3 regions of the Nocardiopsis protaetiae genome follow, and region 2 is predicted to be linked to each of the others. Evidence: predicted binding sites of a transcription regulator. Region 2 holds the regulator's gene; each other region holds the start of a gene.
What was found. The regulator LexA, encoded in region 2, represses DNA repair genes until DNA is damaged. The targets are predictions, from matches to a motif close to TCGAACANNTGTTCGA.
Positions count from the first base shown of each region.

Region 1 (6,720 bases), on a different contig from region 2:
CACCGTCAACTGTGCCAGAGCCACCCGGAGGGCGCGCGGGCGGCGTCCGTTACCTCCCGTGTCATCCCAGGTGGAAGCGGATTTCGGCGGACTGCGGAAAGTGCCGCGGGGCGGCGGCGGGCACCGGTGGACACCGACGGCGGCACACCCGGCATGCGGCTTTCATCGCCCGGTGTCCGGTGTTGCGGAACGGCGCGTCCGGAACCGGCCAGCGCTCCCGCCCCTTTTCACGCACGGATGGTTACCCACCGTGGTCGGACCTGTGCGAGAGTGGCTGGGCCCCTGCCCCCGGGAACCCCCATCGCGCATCCGAAGGAGACGACCCGCATGCGACGACGCACGTTCCTCACCGGTGCCACCGCCGCGGCCGGACTGGCCGCGCTGGGCGGCGTTGCGGCGCCCCGCACCGCCCTGGCCGTGGGGGACGGCACCGTTCCCCGCGTCCTGGCGGAGACCGCCCCCGCCGGCTCCCCCGTTCTCACCGAGCGGCCGTTCGACGTGGTCACGGTGACCGGCCGCCCCGGCGCCCACGGCGCCATCCGGTTCCGGACCCCCTCCGGCACCGGCGACTGGGAGCCCCTCCACCTGCACGCCGAGGGCCGCGAGGACGACGCACCCGTGGGCTCCGCCCTGGTCCGCGCCCCCGAGGGCGCCACCGGCTACGAGGCCGACATCGCCGGGGACACCGCCGCCGTGAACCTGTTCGACGGCGAGGGCCTGCGCGTCGGCGGCCCCGAACGCACCTCCCTGTCCGCGCGGGAGACCCGCTCCGCGGACCTGCCCCTCCTGCGCCTGCGCACCCGAGCCGGATGGGGCGCCGACGAGTCCTGGCGGTTCGACGACGAGGGCGACGACCTGTGGCCCGCGGTGTTCCACCCGGTGCAGGCGATCACCGTGCACCACACCGCCATGGCGACCACCGGCGACCACGCCGCCGACGTGCGCGCCGTGTACTACCTGCACGCGGTGCAACAGGCCTGGGGCGACATCGGCTACCACCTGCTCATCGACCCCGAGGGCGGGGTGTACGAGGGCCGCCACTCCGGTGAGGACGGCGTCCCCGTCTTCTCCGGCCTCCCGCTGCCCGGCCGGGCACGCTCCGTCACCGCCGGGCACGCCTTCGGGGTCAACCACGGCAATATCGGCGTGTGCCTGCTCGGGGACTTCACCGACGCCCTGCCCACCCGGGCCGCCCAGGACTCCCTGGTGCACGTGCTGAGCCTGCTGTGCGCGGTGACCGGGGTGGACCCGCGCGCCGGGATCGACTACACCAACCCCGCCACCGGTGACGTCACCCCCGGCCCTGCGCTGGGCCGGCACCGCGACTGGCTGTCCACCGAGTGCCCCGGCAACGCCTTCGCCGAGGTGTTCGACACCGCCGTCCGCGACCGCGTCGCCCGCGGCCTGGTCTGAGCCCTCGCGGCCCGAACCCCCGCGATCCGAACCCCGCGGCCGGTGCTCCCGGCGCCGGCCGCGGAGCACGCCCTACGCTTGTGGAACCGAGTCCTGTGAACCCGGGAGAGTTCCCCGATGACCGCCCTGCGACCGCCGCACCCCGTCCTGCCCTCCGTCGTCCTGGAGACCGAGCGGCTGCGCCTGCGCGCCTTCATCGAGGACGACATCGACGACGTGTACGCCGCCTGTAGCGATCCGGGCCTGCAGGCCTGGCTCCCCCTCCCCCGCCCCGACGTCCCCTACACGCGCGCCGACGCCGAGCAGTGGTGCCGGGAGATCGCCCCGGGGATGCGCACCGGCGGCGAGGGCCAGCAGTGGGCGGTCACCCTCAGGGACGGCGGCCGGCTGGTCGGCGCGGTGGGGCTGGTCCGCGTGATGTGGCAGGCGATGAACAGCGAGATCGGCTACTGGGCGGCCCCCGCCGAACGCGGCCGGGGCCACGTCACCGAGGCGGTGGTCGCGGTGTCGCGCTGGGCCCTGGACCAGGGGTTCCAGCGGCTGGAGATCAAGGCGGCCACCGAGAACACGGCCTCGCGCCGGGTGGCCGTGAAGTCCGGTTTCACCCTGGAGGGCGTGGAGCGCAGCGCCATGCCGCTGCACGGGGGCCGCCGCGCCGACCTGGCCGTGTACGGGCTGATCCCCGCCGACCTCCACGGCTAGCCGGATCGCGGCGCGCCGCCCGCCTCACCCCCACACCCGGGACAGCGACCAGGTCCCGGTGGCGGTGTCGTGGCGCAGTTCGTACACCCCCTCGGAACCGGCGGCGCCGGCCTCCAGCCGCCAGTGCTCGCTGCGCGGTGTCAGGGGGCCGCGCGAGGGCCGCCACCCGTCCTGCGGCGTCACCCAGTGGTCCATGATCCGGCGCACGCCGTAGACCCTGCCGTTCCAGGTGAACCGGGCCGGCCGGCCCGCGTCCACCACGACCGTCACCTCTGTCCCGTAGTACCTTCCCACGACACTTCCCCTCGGCATCGACCCCTCCGGCCCCGCATGTGCCCGCCCGTGGGGAAGATACGGACAGATGTTCGAACAAGTGTTCCCACAGTAGCGAAATCGGCCGACCCGTGGAACTGTTTCGCGAAGGTCGGCATCACCTCAGGTGACCGGCGCGCGACACCCCCTGTCGGCCCGCCGCCCGCCGGCCCCGGGGAGCCCCTGCCCGGAACCGCACGGCGTGTCGCCCTCGGTACGCTTGCACCACCCCATCCCCGATCCAGGCGAGGACCCTCCACCGTGACGTCGAACGGCCACCAGAGCGGCAAACCCCTGCGCGCGGGCGACCCCCGGGAACTCGGTGGCCACCGGATCACCGCACGTCTGGGCCGGGGCGGCATGGGCACCGTCTACCTGGCGGAGGACGCCTCCGGGCGGCCCGTCGCCATCAAGCTCATCCACCCCGACCTGGCCGACGACGAGTCGTTCCGGCTGCGGTTCGCCCGCGAGGTGGAGTCGGCCCGCCGGGTCGCCCGGTTCTCCACCGCCGGGGTCATCGACGCCCGGTTGGAGGGCGACACGCTGTTCATCGTCTCCGAGTACGTCCCGGGGCCGAACCTGGACGAGGCGGTCCGCCGGGGCGGCCCGATGTCCGGGGGCACCCTGGACGGCCTGGCCATGGGCGTGGCCGCCGCGCTCACCGCCATCCACGGGTCGGGGGTGATCCACCGCGACCTCAAGCCCGCCAACGTGCTGCTGTCCCCGGTGGGCCCCAAGGTGATCGACTTCGGGATCGCCCGCGCCCTGGAGGACTCCGGCGGCGGGGTCACCCGGTCCAGCCAGCTGCTGGGCACCCCTTCGTACATGGCCCCCGAACTGCTGATGGGCGAGCGGCCCACGGCCGCGGCCGACATCTTCGCCTGGGGCTGCCTGGTGGCCTTCGCCGGTATCGGCGAGGCGCCGTTCGACGCCCCCACCGTGCCCGCGGTGCTGCACAACATCACCTCGGCGCCGCCCCGGCTGGAGGGGCTGGACCCGAGCCTGTACGACCTGGTGGCCGCGGCCCTGGACAAGGACCCGGCCCGGCGGCCCACCTCGCAGCAGATCCTGGCCCGGCTGACCGGGCAGGAGGCCCCGGCCGAGGCCGAGGTGCGGCGCAGCATCAGCGACTCCTGGGAGGTGCCGACCGGCCTCCCGGTCCCGGGCGCGCCGCCCGTCCCGGGCACCCCGCCGCACGGGCGGACCCCGCCCGAGGGGGCCACCGCGCCCTTCCCGCAGGGGCAGGTCCGGCAGGGGCAGATGCAGGGGTCCGGCCCGGCGGCGCCCTACCGGCAGGCCCAATCCCCCGCCTACCAGGGCCCCAGCGGCGGGCAGGTCCCGCCGACGCTGTACGGCCAGGCCCACTACGGGCCCGGCGGCCAGGTGGCGCCCACCCACCAGATACCCGCCGGGTACCCGTCCCCGCCGCACGGGCAGCCCGCGTACGGTTCGCACGCGGGCCCGGGCGGCCCCGGCACCCCGGTGCCGCCGCACGGGGGCGGCGACGCGAACGGGTCGGGTGAGGCCCCCAGGGGCGGCCGCCGCCGGCTGCTCGGCCTCGGGGCGGGCGCGGGCGCGCTCGTGCTGGTCGCCGGGATCGGCGCGGTGGCCCTGATCGACCGCGGCGAGGAGATCCCGCCGAGCAGCACCCTGTACAGGGTCGACTTCAGCACCAACCCCCCGTGGAACTCCGTGATCCAGGAGGAGGGGGAGAGCGACGGGTACTGGGCCGAGCAGCGCGGCTACCTGCTCTCACTGGAGCCGAGCGACATGTCCGACTCCCGCGGGGAGCTGGTCCCGCTGTCCTCCGTCTCGGAGGAGGACCCGCTGCCCGCCGCCCTCGTCGTGAGCGCCACGGCCTACGCCGTCCAGGGCCCGGAGACGGGACTGTTCGGCGTGCGCTGCTGGCACAACTTCGACGACGACCGGAACCGGAGCCAGTACGAGGCGCTGCTGCGCTTCGACGGGGGCGCCGAACTGCGGCGGCTGAGCGACCGGGAGGGGGACCAGGTCCTCGCCGACACCGGCACGGTGGGCTCCTTCGAGCCCTACCCCGTGGTCGACGCCGGGACCCGGCCCGAGGGCTACGACCCGACCGACCCCTACGACTTCGACGCCGAGGCGGTCCCGCTCAACACCGTCACCCTGACCTGCCGCTACCACGACGCGGAGGACCCGGACGGGGAGCGGATGGAGCTGTCGATGTGGGTCAACGACGAGCACGTGCTGTCCCACACCGACGAGGAGCCGCTGCCCGACAACGCCGAGGAGGTCGACGACCGCCGCCAGTCCGGGATGTCGGTCCGCCCCGGCCCGGGGCTGGAGCCGCTGAGCGTGCTCTTCACCGACTTCTACGTCGGCGAGATCACCGACGAGGAGGCGCGCTAGCGCGCCGGGGCCCGTGCGGGCGGGGTGCCGCCGTGGCACCCCGGCCCGGTGCCCCGCCGGGGTACCGGGCCGTCCTCGGGCCGGCGGACCTGTTCTTCCGGGCCCCGGCGAACACCCTCAGGAGGTCAGGACGGGGAGCCTCAGGTACGAGGCGCGCTCGCCGCCGGTGTGGATGATGTGCCGTCCGCTGTTGGCGGGGGCGTAGTCCTTCGTCCCGGGCATCATCGGCCCCAGGATGTTCCGAGAGCTGACGACGAACCGGAGCTGCTCACCGGGGTAGAACACCAGACCCACGGGGAGCAGCTCGATCTCGACCTCGACGACCTCGCCCGGGGAGAGCTTCTCCACCCGGTCGAAGGAGTGGACGGGGATGTCATCGGTCGAGAGCGTCTCGTCGAGATGGCGCAGGGAGACCCGCAGGCGCCCGTCCGACCCCTTGTAACGCAGGATCGTCGCACCGTTCTCGGTGACGTCGTGGGCCATCGCGCTCCGGTTCGGCGTGGTGAACTCCTGCAACGGGGTTCCGTGCCGATCGAGCTTCTGGACCAGCACGAACAGGTCCATGTCGTCGGAGCCCTCGGCCTCGACCCACAGGTGCGCCTTCGGGTAGCCGACCAGTGTGGTCTCCTCCTCGAAACGGGTGAGGAACGACACCAGGTCCGGGGCGGCGTCCACGGCATAGCCCGCGGAGGCCTCCTCCGCCGGGACGGCGGTGCCCAGGGAGCGTGAACGCGCGTCGAGGTGGTACCTGGTCGGTGTCACCCCGGCCGGCGGGAACTCCTGCGCGGGGACCGCGACCCGGCCGCCGCCCTCCAGGTCCAGCACCGAGTAGCGCACGCGCGGCGTCTTCTCCCAGCCGTTGTCCTCGCCCTTGAGGAAGTGGTCGAAGAAGCGGCGCAGGTCCTCGACGTTGGCCTGGTCGTAGTAGTCGGGCCACTCCTGGCCGTTGTGGATGCGCAGCCACTTGTCCCGGGAGGCGATCCTGCGCCAGGCGCGGAAGGTGCCCGCGGTGTGCAGGGTGTTGGAGTAGCTGGCCACGACGTAGGCGGGCACCGTGATCCGGTCGAAGCGCGGGATCTTGTTCTCCCACAGCCCGTCCATGAGCGGGTGCTCCTCGATCTCGGTGAGGATGTCCTCCTTCCGGTTCCTCCCCCAGAAGCTGCCGTTCTGCAGGGTCGCGGCGAACCCGGTGTCCGGCATGCCGCCGCGCAGGGCCAGGTCGCGGTAGACGTCGCTCACGCCCTCCCACGGGTTGATCGCGGCCAGGTGCGGTGGCTGCTCGGCCGCGGTGAACCACTGGGAGACGGCCAGGTAGGAGGTGCCGCTCATCGCGACCTTGCCGGTGCACCAGTCCTGGACGGCCAGCCACTCGACCAGGTCGTGGCAGTCCTCGCCCTCCTGGCGGTCCCACAGGACGCTGTCGCCCTCCGATTCGGCCACGCCCCGGATGTCGGGGTTGCAGATCGCATACCCCTGTGCGCACCAGTACGCCGGGTCCGGGGCCTCGAACTTCTCCAGGCCCGAGACGATCCCGTTGTCCAGCCCGACCAGGCCGAAGACGCCCATCACGCTGGCGGAGGTCCCCTGGCCCTTGCCGTAGGGGCTCCACGCCACGATGACCGGTACCCGCTCCGTTCCGGCGGGACGGAGGACATCGACGTAGATCGTCACCCCGTCACGCAGTGTGACAGCCACGTCCTTCTCGAACACGATGTCGACGGGCAGCGGCTTGAACTGCGGTGCGATCCGAAAGCCCGCTTCCAGGGTCCGGGTCCCGGGCTCGAAGCCGCTCAGGATCCCGTACCTGGGCCCCGGCTCCAGCGGGTGGGACGGCACGAACACCTTCTGGTCGACGCTCATCGCGAGCTCCTCACGTCTCTCCGCCGACCGGTGGTCTCCGGCGGC
Region 1 is NZ_JBJJBV010000058.1:11,486-18,205, reverse strand. It holds gene ACJOT3_RS11815 (peptidoglycan recognition protein family protein) at 328-1,413, shown strand; gene ACJOT3_RS11810 (GNAT family N-acetyltransferase) at 1,531-2,115, shown strand; gene ACJOT3_RS11805 (DUF6504 family protein) at 2,140-2,427, opposite strand; gene ACJOT3_RS11800 (serine/threonine-protein kinase) at 2,689-4,815, shown strand; gene ACJOT3_RS11795 (CocE/NonD family hydrolase) at 4,933-6,675, opposite strand.
Region 1: a site for LexA is predicted at 2,481-2,496, ahead of ACJOT3_RS11805 (DUF6504 family protein). Genes of this name have one in related genera too.

Region 2 (6,720 bases):
TGGAAGTAGATGTGCTCGAAGTCCTCGACGGCGGCCTCCTCCGGCACGTTCACCGTCTTGGAGATCGCCCCGGACAGGAACGGCTGCACCGAGGCCATCATGCGCACGTGGCCCATCGGCTCGATGAACCGGCGGCCCATGGCGCAGTCGAACACCTCGTAGTGCTCCTCGCGCAGCCCGGGCGCGTCGACCACGTGCCCGTGCTCGGCGATGTACTCGACGATCGCCTCGATCTGCTCCTGCTGGTATCCGAGGTGGCCCAGGGCCCGCGACACCGACCGGTTGACGATCTGCATGGACCCGCCGCCGACCAGCTTCTTGAACTTCACCAGCGAGAAGTCCGGCTCGATCCCCGTCGTGTCGCAATCCATCATGAACCCGATGGTGTTGTGGCTGACGAGCCCGTTGGCCACGTAGGTGACGTTGTCGGGGACCGAGAGGTCGTAGGTGGGCTGCACTCCCCCGTCCTCGTTGGCCGCCACCCGCTCGAAGAGGTATCCGAGGGCGTGGCCGAGACGGGCGTCCGGGGTCTCGGCGTGGATCAGCGAGGCGATGCGCCGGGGCACGCCCGCGTACTTGCGCAGCGCCTGCAGGACGTCACCGCGGAGCGGGTGTCCCAGCGGCACCAGGTCCTCCCAGATCGTGCGCGGCAGGACGATCCGGTCCCGCTTGGGCGCGCGGTCCGGTTCCAGGTCCACCACGAGCCGGTTCTTGCGATCGCCCATGAAACCGACGATCTCGTCGAAGCGCAGCGCGTGGTCGAGGTTGCGCAGTCGGACGACGTGCAGGTCCCCGCCCAGGCCGCTGCGGGTCGTCCGGGTGGTGGTCGCCATGCCCAGGGCCAGCAGCAGGGTGCGTACCTCCCCGGCGAAGGAGTCGTGCGCGGTGGACAGACTCGGCACCCCTTCGAGCACCGTGCCGTCGGCCTCGAAGAGACCGCGCAGGAAGGCCGCGTACACGGCGGGGTCGTTGGCCTCCAGGACCGCCGAGGGCACCCGCGGCGTCCACCCCTTGCCGGTGTGGTCCTGTCCGGGCAACCCCTTGGCGAACCCGGCCGCCTTCCACCACCGGGCCAGCCGGACCGAGGAGAACAGGACCTCCCGGTATCCCTGCCTGCGCGTCACCTTGGGGGCCAGCCCGAAGCAGCCCTTGGCCAGGACGGCCAGGCGCTCGACGACGTCCTCGTCGGTGTCGGCGACGCAGAGCCGGATCCCCTCCGCGTGCAGGCTGCCGTCGCCCATGAAGTAGCCGACGAGCTCGGTCAGCTCCTCATCGACCGTGTCGGGGACGGTGACCCCCCGGTCGCCCGTGTAGTACGCCTGGTCCAGGACCGGCAGCGTCACATTCCGCGGGGCGCCGACGAGGGTGCCCATCTGCAGCGGGACGAGGTCGCCCTCGGAGATGTCGGCGAAGCGCCTCCACCTCCAGGCCCCGTCCGTGTCCACCACCTTGATCCGGTGGGTGTGCGTCCCCTGGAGCCGGTAGCCGCCCTCGGTGACGATGCGCCTTGTGGGCGCCTCGCCGTTGACGTAGAACTTCGTGGCCTGCCGCGGGCCCTCGTCCGTGGAGACGGTGGCGGACAGGTCCTGCCAGCGGGGGCCGTACACGTCGCCCAGCTCGGTCAGCCGGGTCAGCCCCCGGTCTGTGGTGACCAGGGTGTCCCCGGTCAGGCATCCGGTGGGAGCGAGGAGGCTCGCCTGGGCGTTGCGCCAGCCGTGGCGTTCGCCGGTCTCCAGGCAGTCGGCCCAGGCGCGGGTGGCGGCGGCGTGGATCGGCTCCTCCAGGGTGCCGACGGTGCGCAGGGCGTCGTTGGCGGCGGCGTGCTTGCGCATGACCCGGGTGTGGGACGCCTCGTTGCGCCGGTAGCCCTCGTAGGGGCCCACCACGCCGGCCAGCTCGGCGCTGCGCCGGTAGGCGACGCCGGTCATCAGCGAGGTGATCGCGGCGGCGACGGCGCGCCCGCCCTCGGAGTCGTAGGCGTGGCCGGTGGCCATGAGCAGGGCGCCGAGGTTGGCGTAGCCGATGCCGAGCTGGCGGTAGGCGCGGGTGATCTCGGCGATCTTCTCGGTCGGGAAGTCGGCGAACGTCACGGAGATGTCCATCGCGGTGATGACCAGCTCCGTCAGCCGGGTGAACCCCTCCACGTCGAACGTGCCGTCCTCGCGCAGGAACGCGAGCAGGTTGATCGACGCCAGGTTGCAGGACGAGTCGTCCAGGTGGAGGTACTCGGAACACGGGTTACTTGCACTGATACGTCCGGATTCGGGAGTGGTGTGCCAGTCCTGGATAGTGCCGTCGTACTGGACGCCCGGGTCGGCGCACTCCCAGGCGGCCTCGGCCATGCGGCGGAACAGGGCCTTGGCGTCGACCTCGTCGACGACCTCGCCGGAGGTGCGGGCGACCAGGCCGAAGCGCTCGCCGTTCTCGACGGCGCGCATGAACGCGTCGGAGACCCGCACCGAGTTGTTGGCGTTCTGGTACTGGACGCTGGCCATGTCGGCGCCGCCCAGGTCCATGTCGAACCCGGCGTCGCGCAGCGCCCGGATCTTGTGCTCCTCATGCGCCTTGGTGTCGATGAACTCGCCGATGTCGGGGTGGTCGACGTCGAGCACGACCATCTTGGCGGCCCGCCGGGTGGCCCCGCCGGACTTGATGGTGCCCGCGGAGGCGTCGGCGCCGCGCATGAACGACACCGGCCCCGAGGCGCTCCCGCCGGAGGAGAGCAGTTCCTTGCTGGAGCGGATCCGGGAGAGGTTGATCCCCGACCCTGAGCCGCCCTTGAAGATGATCCCCTCCTCCTTGTACCAGTCGAGGATCGACTCCATCGTGTCGTCGACCGACAGGATGAAACACGCCGAGACCTGCTGGGAGGCCGGGGTGCCGACGTTGAACCAGACGGGGGAGTTGAAGCTGAAGAACTGGTGGGAGAGCGCGTACTTGAGTTCGTGGTCGAAGACCTCGGCGTCGGCCTCGGTGGCGAAATAGCCGTGTTCGCGGCCGGTGCGGGTGTAGACGCCGACGACCCGGTCGATGAGCTGTTTGAGGCTCCACTCGCGCTGCGGGGTGCCGAGGGCGCCCCGGAAGTATTTCCCGGTGACGATCTGTGTGGCGTTCATCGACCAGGTCACGGGGAACTCGACCCCGCGCTGTTCGAAGTTCACCGTTCCGTCGCGCCAGTTCGTCATGACGACGTCCCGGCGCTCCCATTCCAGGGTGTCGTAGGGGTGGACGCCCTCGGTGGTGAAGATCCGCGGGATCTTCAGCCCCTTGCGCCTCCCCTTGCCCTTGCGTCCCGTCGATCCGCTGGTGGTTTCCGTCATGGCGGAGTCCCCCGAAGGTTGGGCGCGGGCGCGGCCCGCGCGCGGAGCCGTTGCGCGGGGGCGTTCCCTCGGCGCCCCCGGGGAGCGGCGTGTCAGGCCTTGGTGTCGGCCTCTTCCCTGGCCCGGGCCTCGGCCTCGCGGTCGCTGCGCAGGCTGGCGATCTCGGCCTCGAAGTCGGCGAGGCTCTCGAAACCGCGGTAGACACTGGCGAAGTGCAGGTAGGCGACCTCGTCGAGGTCGCGCATGGGTCCCAGGATGGCCAGACCGATCTCGTGGGCCGGGACCTCCGCGACGCCGCGGCCGCGGATCTCCTCTTCGACCTGCTGGCCGAGCTTGGCCAGCGCGTCCTCGGAGACCGGGCGGCCCTGGCAGGCGCGGCGGACGCCGGCGATGATCTTGGTCCGACTGAAGGGCTCGGTGACGCCGGAGCGCTTGGCGACCATCAGCAGGACGGTCTCCTGTGTGGTGAACCGGCGTTCGCAGGCCGGGCAGGAGCGGCGGCGGCGGATGGCCGCGCCGTCGTCGGTGGACCTGCTGTCGATCACCCGGGTGTCCGGATGGCGACAGAACGGGCAGTGCATCGCGGTTCACCTGCTTCCCTCGCCGAACTGACAACCCTGGGTCTACTTAACCACAACTCCTAGGTCGATGCTTCAAACACCGACACCAGATGTTGTGGTCGAACCTAGTCGGAGGGTCGGACGAACCGCAACTTTCACGCGCCCCGCGTGTCACACCCGCGCGCGCCGCCCAGGATATCGCCGCGAATCGCCTTCCACGGCGCGGCTCCGGGTTTTCGGTCGGCCCCTTGCACGGTGCGGATCCGCCCCGCATCCCCCGTTCTCGAACCCGGCGGCACATCTTCCGCCATTTCGGGGGCGACGCGACGTGAACACGTGTACACACGTAAGTGAGGCTGGAAAATCGCCGTGGGAAAACTCCTCCGGCAATTGTCCACAGGCCTCGAACGCTTGTTTGATATCACCGTGCGCAACGACTAACGTTGGCCTTGATTTCACGCCGGTTTCGCCATCACCGGGACTCAGGGTCCGGAGCGGTCGCAGAGCCGGTGGTGGCCAGTCGTGCGAACAGGCCCTGACCGAACCGATGCCGAGGAGGCCGGCCGTGCCGGAGGAGAATCCCGGACCCCTGGATTCCGGAACCACCACCGTTCTCTCGCCCGTGGGCGACGCGGGTGCGCCAGAGGAGCCGCCCAAGCTCACCGCCCGCCAGCAGAGCGTGCTGAACTGCATTCAGCGGTACCTGCGCGAGCGCGGCTACCCGCCGTCGATAAGGGAGATCGGCGAGTCGGTCGGCCTGTCCAGCCCCTCCAGCGTCGCGCACCAGCTCAAGGTGCTCCAGCGCAAGGGCTACCTGTACCGCGACCAGAACCGGCCGCGGGCCGTGGAGCTGCGCCAGCCGGGCCGCCCCGGGGTGCGCGCGCTGGTCCCCGCCGAGGAGCTGGACCCGGCGCACGCCACCCGGGTGCCGCTGGTGGGCCGGATCGCGGCGGGCGGTCCCATCCTGGCCGAGGAGTCGGTGGAGGACGTGCTGGCGCTGCCGCGGCAGCTGGTCGGCGAGGGCGCGCTGTTCATGCTCACCGTGGTCGGCGACTCGATGACCGACGCCGCCATCACCGACGGCGACATGGTGGTGGTCCGCCAGCAGCCCGACGCCGAGAACGGCGACATCGTCGCGGCGCTGCTGGACGAGGAGGCCACGGTCAAGGTGCTGCGCCGCGCCGAGGACGGGCACGTGTGGCTGATGCCGCGCAACGACGCCTACGAGCCGATCAACGGCGACGCGGCCACCATCCTGGGCAAGGTCGTCGCCGTGATGCGCCGCGTCTGAGCCGACGGCGGGTCGCACCCGTGCGGACACACGGGTGCACCCGGTACGGCCCACGGCCCCACCGGCGCCGCACCGTTCCGCCTCGGGCCCGCACCTCTGCCCCGGGCTCGCGCCGCATTCCCCGCTCGCACCGCATTCCCCGGACTCGGACCCGGGCCGACCGGTCTCCGGCCCCCGGGCCTTCGGCGTCGCCGCGGACACCCCGGGCGCCCCGGCCGCCTAGGCTATGGGGGTGTTCGCTCTCCTCTTCTCCCCGCGTGTCCGCGGGCGCGCGGCGGTCGCCGCGGCCGCGGCGCTGCTGCTGACCTCCGCCTGCGCTCCGGCCGAGGAGGAGTCCGCTCCCCCGCCCGGGGTGGCCGGGCCCGAGCGGGAGCTGAGCTTCACCGTGGACGGGGTGGAGGTGTTCGCCACCCTCACCCTGCCCGAGGACACGTCCGGCCCGGTGCCGGGCGCGCTGATCGTCTCGGGCAGCGGCCCCACCGACCGCGACGGCAACAGCGCCATGCGCCCGGACGCGAACACCAACCTCAACCTGGCGCGCGTCCTGGCCAAGGCCGGGGTGGCCTCGCTGCGCTACGACAAGTTCGGCAGCGGCGAGACCGGCCTGGGCGACCTCGACCCGGACGAGCCGGTGGACCCGGACGTGTTCGACGCCCAGCTGGTCGCGGCCTACGAGGCGATGGCCGGGCAGCGCGAGGTGGACCCGGCCCGTACCGCGGTGGTGGGGCACAGCGAGGGGTCCCTGTACGCGCTGCGCGCCCACACGCTGGTGGACGCCTCCCCCGCGCTGGTGCTGGCCGCACCGGTGGGCGAGCGCTACCTGGACGTGCTGGACCGCCAGCTCACCGAGCAGGTGCGCGCGGCCGAGGCGACGGGGCAGATCCCCGAGACGCAGGCGGTGACCCTGCTCTCCGACGCCCGCGCCGCACGGGCCGCCCTGCGCGGCGGCCGACAGGTCCCCGACGACCTCACCGACATGGTGGGCGTCCTGTACTCGCCGCAGAACGCCGCGTTCCTGGCCCGGATGGACGCGCTGGACCCGGTGGAGCTGGCCGCCGGCCTGCCCGCGGACACCCCGGTGCTGGTGCTGTGGGGCGAGGCCGACGCGCAGGTCACCCGCGAGGACGTGGACCGGCTGATGACCGGCCTGCCCGAGGCCGTACGGGTGGACGTGCCCGAGGCCGACCACATCCTCCGTGTCTACGAGGACGAGCCGGGGGCGACGGTGCTGGACGCCGAGCGTCCCTTCGCCCCGCAGGTCGCCCCGGCCCTGGCGGAGTTCGTCGACACCGCCTGGTGACCGGCGCCGTCACCGGCGCCAGCACCGGCGCCGGCGCGGGTCAGTCCTCCTCGACGACGATCTCCTCGGGGAGGGCGGCCACGGTGGCGCGGGCGATCTCCTCCGCGCCGGAGGTGAGGCGCTCGTCGTCGGCGGGCTCGCGGCCGTCGTACCCGGCGGCGGCCGAGTAGCAGGTCTCCAAGTAGAGGTTGGACTCCAGCACGGCCACGCAGGCGGTGGTGAACCCGGACTCGTCGAGCCAGGCCACGG
Region 2 is NZ_JBJJBV010000124.1:190-6,909, reverse strand. It holds gene ACJOT3_RS19195 (vitamin B12-dependent ribonucleotide reductase) at 1-3,320, opposite strand, end outside; gene nrdR (transcriptional regulator NrdR) at 3,413-3,901, opposite strand; gene lexA (transcriptional repressor LexA) at 4,446-5,171, shown strand; gene ACJOT3_RS19180 (alpha/beta hydrolase family protein) at 5,398-6,471, shown strand; partial or broken gene ACJOT3_RS19175 (hypothetical protein) at 6,512-6,720, opposite strand, start outside.

Region 3 (6,720 bases), on a different contig from region 2:
GTCGCGGCCGAACGGGTTGGCCGGGTCGTCGGCGGCCAGCACCACCGGCGCCACCGCGCCGCCCTGGTTCTCCCCGGACAGCGCCCGCAGCCGGTCCACCGCGCCGGGCAGCGCGAACTGGGCGCCGCCCAGCCCGGCCACGAAGTAGCCGCGGCGCACCCGCCCGGCCTCCTCCATCGAACGCAGCACCCGGTACTCGTCCGGGGAGATGCCGCCGCCCTGCCAGCCCTTGACCAGCAGTCCCTGCCGCTCCAGCCGGGCCCGCACCGACGCCAGCACCCGCCGGGTGGGGTCGGGCTCCCGGTCGGGCAGCACCGACCAGCGGCCCGCCGCCGTCGGCGGCCCCGACCGGGTGGGCAGCACCGCTCGCCGGGCCCGGCCCGCGCGCGGCGGGCGCGGGGCCCGCACCGGGCCGCCGGTGCCCAGCAGGGCGCGGACCGGGGCGAGGGTGTCGTTGGCGACCACGCCGTTCCAGGCCAGGGTCCACAGCGCCGCCACCAGGTCGGTGTCGGCGGGCGCACCGATGCCGCCGTCGCGCGTCACCCGGTCGGCGAGGTCGCGGAAGAACAGCGCCCCGCCCTCGCGCAGCGCCGACAGCACCGCGTGCTCCACCGAGTCCTCGGCGGGGAGCATCGGGTCGGGGGCCAGCGTCTCCACCTCGTCCGCCGGGAGCAGGACGATCCGCCCGTCCCCGCCGGGCAGCGGGCCGGCGCCCGCCCACACCACCTCCCCGGCCTGGGTGAGCTCGTCCAGCATCCGCGGCTCGTAGCCCGCCACCCGGGCGGGCAGCACCAGCGACTCCAGCGCCGAGGCGGGGACGGGGGCGCCGCGCAGCGACTCCACGGCCTCGAACACGGCGTCCGGCCCGCTCCGGCGTTCGCCGGGCACGGCCCGCTGCCAGGCGGGGGAGAACCGGGCCAGCGCCGCCGGGTCGACCGGCTCCACCTCCGCCCGCAGCCGGGCGATCGAGCCGCGCCGCAGGCGGCGCAGCACGTCGGTGTCGCACCACTCCGTTCCGCTGCCGCCGGGGCGGAAGCCGCCGCGCGAGGCCCGGCCCTCCCGGGCCAGCGCCCGCAGCACCCCGGTGACGGTGTCCTCGCCCAGGCCCAGCCGCGCGGCGGCCTCACCCGCGGTGAACGGCCCGTGCGTGCGCGCGTACCGGGAGACCAGGTCGCGCAGCGGGTCGGCCACGGGTTCGAGGAGCGCCGCCGGGACGCCCGGTGGCGCCGCCACCCCCAGCGCGTCCCGCAGCCGCGCGACGTCCTCCACCGCACACCACCGCTCCACCGGGCCGGGGGCAGGGGCGGCGTCCCGTGCCGCCGAGCCGGAGTCGGCGGCGGTGTGCTCTGCGGCGGCGTTCGCCTCCACCGGGCCGTGGTCGGCGGCGGGCACGGGCGGCTCCGCCGGGCCGGGACCAGTGGCGGCGTCCGGCAACGCAGAGGCGCCGCCCCCGGCGGTCCCGCCGGGCAGGGGCGGCCCCACCGGGGCACCGTCAGCGGGTGCGGCGGGGGGCTCGACGGTGCCGGGGAGGGGCATGCGGACCAGCCGGCCGGCCTCCTCCAGGGCGGCCAACCATTCCGGGTGGACGCCGCGGGCGGCCGCTTCCCCCGTGGTCAGCGGGCCGAGTTCGCGCAGCAGGTCGGCGGCGCCCTCCTCGTCGCGGACCGGGGCGGCGGTGCGCTGGAGCAGCCCGTCGACCTCCGCCACCACGTCCGGGTCGAGCAGGTCCCGCAGGTCGGTGCGGCCCAGCAGGTCCGACAGCAGCGACGGGTCCAGGGCCAGCGCACCGGCGCGCGCCTCGGCGGCCGGGACGTCCCCCTCGTACAGGAACGCCGCCGTGTACTCCATCAGCAGCGACCGGGCGAAGGGCGAGGCCCGGTCGGTCTCCACCTCCACCACCCGCACCTCGCGCGAGCGCACCCCGCGCAGCACCCCCGCCAGCGCGGGCACGTCGAACAGGTCCTGCAAGCACTCGCGCGCCGTCTCCAGCACGATCGGGAACGACCCGTAGCGGCCCGCCACCGACAGCAGGTGCGAGGCGCGCAGCCGCTGCTGCCACAGCGGCATCCGCCGGTCCGGGCGCTGGCGGGGCAGCAGCAGCGCGCGGGCCGCGCACTCGCGGAACCGGGAGGCGAACAGCGCCGACCCGGTGAGTTCGTCGGTGACCACCGCCTCCACCGTCTCGGGGTCCACCGCCACCAGCTCGGCCAGCACCCCGGGCTCGTCCAGCCCGCCCACGGTGTCGGGCAGGTTCAGAACAATCCCGTCGTCGCCGTGCAGCACCCGGCTCTCCACCCCGTACCGCTCGCGGATCCGCGCCGCGACCGCCAGCGCCCACGGCGCGTGCACCCGGTCGCCCAGCGGCGAGTGGACCACCACCCGGCGGTCGCCCACCTGGTCGCGGAACCGCTCGATGACGACCGTGCGGTCGTCGGGCACGTGCCCGGTCGCCTCCCGCTGGTCGGCGACGTAGGCGGCCAGGTTGCGGGCCGCCCACGGGTCCAGCCCCGCGAACCCGGCCACCGCCTGCCCGGGGTCCTCGCCCAGGCGGCGCACCGCCGCGCCGATGGCCCGGCCCAGCTCCACCGGGCGGCCCTGGGCGTCGGCCTTCCAGAACGGCATCCGGCCCGGGCGGCCCGGGGCCGGGGACACCAGCACCCGGTCGGCGGTGATCCCCTCGATCCGCCAGGAGGAGGAGCCCAGGACGAACACGTCGCCCACCCGGGACTCGTACACCATCTCCTCGTCCAGCTCGCCGACCCGAGTCGGTGCCCGGCTCGTCCCTTCCTGCGTTCCGGCCAGGTGCACGGTGTACATGCCCCGGTCCGGGATGGTGCCCCCGGCCACCACCGCCAGCCGCTGGGCGTCCGGCCGGGCCCGCAGCACGTCGGCCTGGCGGTCCCACACCAGGCGCGGCCGCAGCTCGGCGAACTCGTCGGAGGGGTAGCGGCCCGACAGCATGTCCAGCACCGACTCCAGTACGCTGTCCGCCAGCCCGGCGAACGGCGCGGCCCGCCGCAGCACCGCGGCCAGCTCCGCCACCGGCCACTCGTCCATCGCGACCATCGCCACGATCTGCTGGGCCAGCACGTCCAGCGGCGACCGGGGCATGCGCAGCGGCTCGATGTCGCCCGCGCGCATCCGCTCCACCGCCACCGCCGTGGTGAGCAGGTCGCCGCGGAACGCCGGGAGGAACACCCCGCGCGAGGTGCCGCCCACCTGGTGCCCCGCCCGGCCCACCCGCTGGAGCCCGGAGGCCACCGACGGCGGCGCTGCCACCTGCACCACCAGGTCCACCGCGCCCATGTCCACGCCCAGCTCCAGGCTGGAGGTGGCCACCACGCAGCGCAGCCGCCCCGCCTTGAGGTCGTCCTCCACCACGGCCCGCTCGGACTTGGACATCGAGCCGTGGTGGGCGCGGGCGATCAGCGGCGCGGCGCCCCGGCTGCTCCCGGACTGGGCGATGACGAACGCCGGGACCTCCTCGGGCGGCGGCTCCAGGCCGAGGCGTTCGGCGTACAGGTCGTTGAGGCGGGCGCACAGCCGCTCGGCGGTGCGCCGGCCGTTGGTGAACACGATGGTGGACCGGTGCTCCTCCACCAGGTCCAGCACCCGCTGCTCCAGGTGCGGCCACAGGGAGCCGCCGCCGGAGGGGGGACCCGTGGCGGGGGTGGCGCTCAGCGAGACGGGGGCCGGGGGCGCGGGCGCTTCGAACGGCTCGACCTCCGCACCCGTCTCCTCCGCCGCCTCCTCGGCTTCGGCGGCCTCCAGGGCCCGGGGCGCGGGCAGGTCCGGCTCGTCCATGTCGAACACCGGCACCGCCACGCTCAGATCCAGGTGCGGGGCGTCCGGCGGGGCCACGATGTCGGCGCCGCCCAGGAACTCCGCCACGGTCTCCGCGGGGCGCACCGTCGCCGACAGCCCGATCCGCAGGGTGCGCCGGTCCACCAGCTCCTCCAGCCGCTCCAGGCTCAGGGCCAGGTGGGCGCCGCGCTTGGTGCCCGCCAGGGCGTGCACCTCGTCCACGATCACGGTCTCCACGCCGGTCAGCCCCTCGCGGGCCCTGGAGGTGAGCACCAGGAACAGTGATTCGGGGGTGGTGATGAGGATGTCCGGCGGCCGGGTGGCCATCCGCCGCCGCTCGTCCGCCGGGGTGTCGCCGGTGCGCACGCCCACCGTCACCGGGGACACCGGGGCGCCCAGCTCCGCGGCGGCCGCCGAGATGCCCGCCAGCGGGGCGCGCAGGTTGCGTTCGACGTCCACGGCCAGCGCCTTGAGCGGTGAGACGTACAGCACCCGGCAGCGCCGCGCCGGGTCCGCCGGGACCGGGGAGGCGAGCAGCCGGTCCAGCGACCACAGGAACGCCGCCAGGGTCTTGCCCGAGCCGGTCGGGGCCACCACCAGGGTGTCGCGCCCGCCCGCGACCGACGCCCACGCGCCCTCCTGCGCCGGGGTCGGGCCGCCGGGGAAGGCGTGTTCGAACCAGGCCCGGGTGGCGGGGCCGAAAGTGGAGGGTGTCATCGGTCCAGTCTGCCCTGCGGGGGCGACGATTCCGGGGAGGCCGCGGCCCGCGGACAACGGCCCCGGCGGCCTGTGGACAACGGCCGACACCGGACCGGGGGATCGACGATACTGGGGCCGATGAGACTGACTGTTTTCTGGCGCAACATGTACGAGCAGTTCGGCGAGGCGTACGCGCAGAGCCTGGCCAAGGACTACGTGATCGAGGGGCTGGGCTCGCGCACCGTCGAGGGCGCGCTCGCCGACGGGGTCGCCGCCAAGGAGGTCTGGCGGGCCGTCTGCGACGCGTTCGACCTCCCGACGGCGGCGCGCTGACCACACACAAGAGGGGGGACGCGTTTTCGCGTTCGACCGGAAATCGAACATGGGTTCGGGTAGGCTGGGGTTGTCCACAGGCCGACGCCGGACACCGCGATTGTCGGACCGACCGCGTAGCGTCGTGCACATCATGAAGAAGAAGGCATCGACCCAACAGGGGTATCCCGTGGCATCTGGAGACCGAGAGAAGGCTCTCGAAACCGCCCTCGCGCAGATCGAGCGGCAGTTCGGCAAGGGCTCCGTCATGCGCCTGGGCGACGACGACCGTCCGCCCATCGAGGCCATCCCCACCGGGGCGATCGCCCTCGACGTGGCCCTGGGCATCGGCGGCATCCCGCGCGGGCGCATCGTCGAGATCTACGGCCCCGAGTCCAGCGGTAAGACCACCGTCGCGCTGCACGCGGTGGCCAACGCGCAGAAGCTCGGCGGCATCGCCGCGTTCGTCGACGCCGAGCACGCGCTGGACCCCGAGTACGCCAAGAAGATCGGTGTCGACACCGACAACCTGCTGCTCTCCCAGCCCGACACCGGCGAGCAGGCGCTGGAGATCGTCGACATGCTGATCCGCTCCGGCGCGGTCTCCATCATCGTCATCGACTCCGTGGCGGCCCTGGTGCCCCGCGCCGAGATCGAGGGCGAGATGGGCGACAGCCACGTCGGCCTGCAGGCCCGGCTCATGTCGCAGGCGCTGCGCAAGATCGCCGGCGCGCTCAACCAGACCGGCACCACCGCGATCTTCATCAACCAGCTGCGCGAGAAGGTCGGCGTGATGTTCGGCTCCCCGGAGACCACCAGCGGTGGCCGGGCGCTCAAGTTCTACTCGTCGGTGCGCCTGGACGTGCGCCGCATCGAGACCCTCAAGGACGGCACCGACGCGGTCGGCAACCGCACCCGCGTCAAGGTCGTCAAGAACAAGGTGGCGCCGCCCTTCAAGCAGGCCGAGTTCGACATCCTGTACGGGGTGGGCGTCTCCCGCGAGGGCAGCCTCATCGACCTGGGCGTGGAGCACGGCATCGTGCGCAAGTCGGGCGCCTGGTACACCTACGACGGCACCCAGCTCGGCCAGGGCAAGGAGAACGCGCGCAACTTCCTGCGCGACAACTCCGACATCGCCAACGAGGTCGAGAAGAAGATCAAGGAGAAGCTGGGCGTCTCCACCGGCGACGACAGCGCCTCGGGCCCCGAGGCGGACCCCAAGGCGGCCGCCGCCGACAAGGCCCCCGCCGCCGCGGCTCCGGTGGCCGAGGCCAAGGCCCCGGCCAAGAAGGCACCGGCCAAGACCACCACCGCCAAGGCGCCCGCGACGGATGCGTGAGGCCGACACCCCGCCGGACGGTGACGACGGCTCCGAGGCCGCACCGGCCGCCGGCGGGGAGAAGGCACTGAACAGGGCCCGCACCCTGGCCCTGCGCATGCTCGCGCACAAGCCGCGCACCGCCGCGCAGCTGGAGGCGGGTCTGCTGCGCCGTGGCCACGAGGAGGAGATCGTGGCCACGGTCATGGACGAGTGCACCCGCGCGGGGCTGGTGGACGACGCCGTCTTCTCCCGCGCCTGGGTGAGCTCGCGCCACCACGGCCGGGGGCTGTCCCGCGCCGCGCTCACCCGTGAGCTGCGCACCCGCGGCGTGGCCGAGGAGACCGTCCGCGACGCGGTCGCCGAACTCGGCGACGAGGAGGAGGCGGCCGCCGCCCGGGCCCTGGCCCGGCGCAGCCTCGCCGGCAGCCGCGGCCGCGAACGCGAGACCCGCGTCCGCCGCGCCCTGGGCGTGCTCGCCCGCAAGGGCTACGGCGGCGGCCTGTCCTACCGCATCGTCCGCGAGGAACTGGAGTCCGAGGGCATCGACACCGACCTGGAGGAACCCCCGGAGTAGGCCCCGCCGG
Region 3 is NZ_JBJJBV010000133.1:3,217-9,936, reverse strand. It holds gene ACJOT3_RS20105 (DEAD/DEAH box helicase) at 1-4,521, opposite strand, end outside; gene ACJOT3_RS20100 (DUF3046 domain-containing protein) at 4,642-4,836, shown strand; gene recA (recombinase RecA) at 5,006-6,154, shown strand; gene ACJOT3_RS20090 (regulatory protein RecX) at 6,147-6,710, shown strand.
Region 3: a site for LexA is predicted at 4,880-4,895, ahead of recA (recombinase RecA). Genes of this name have one in related genera too.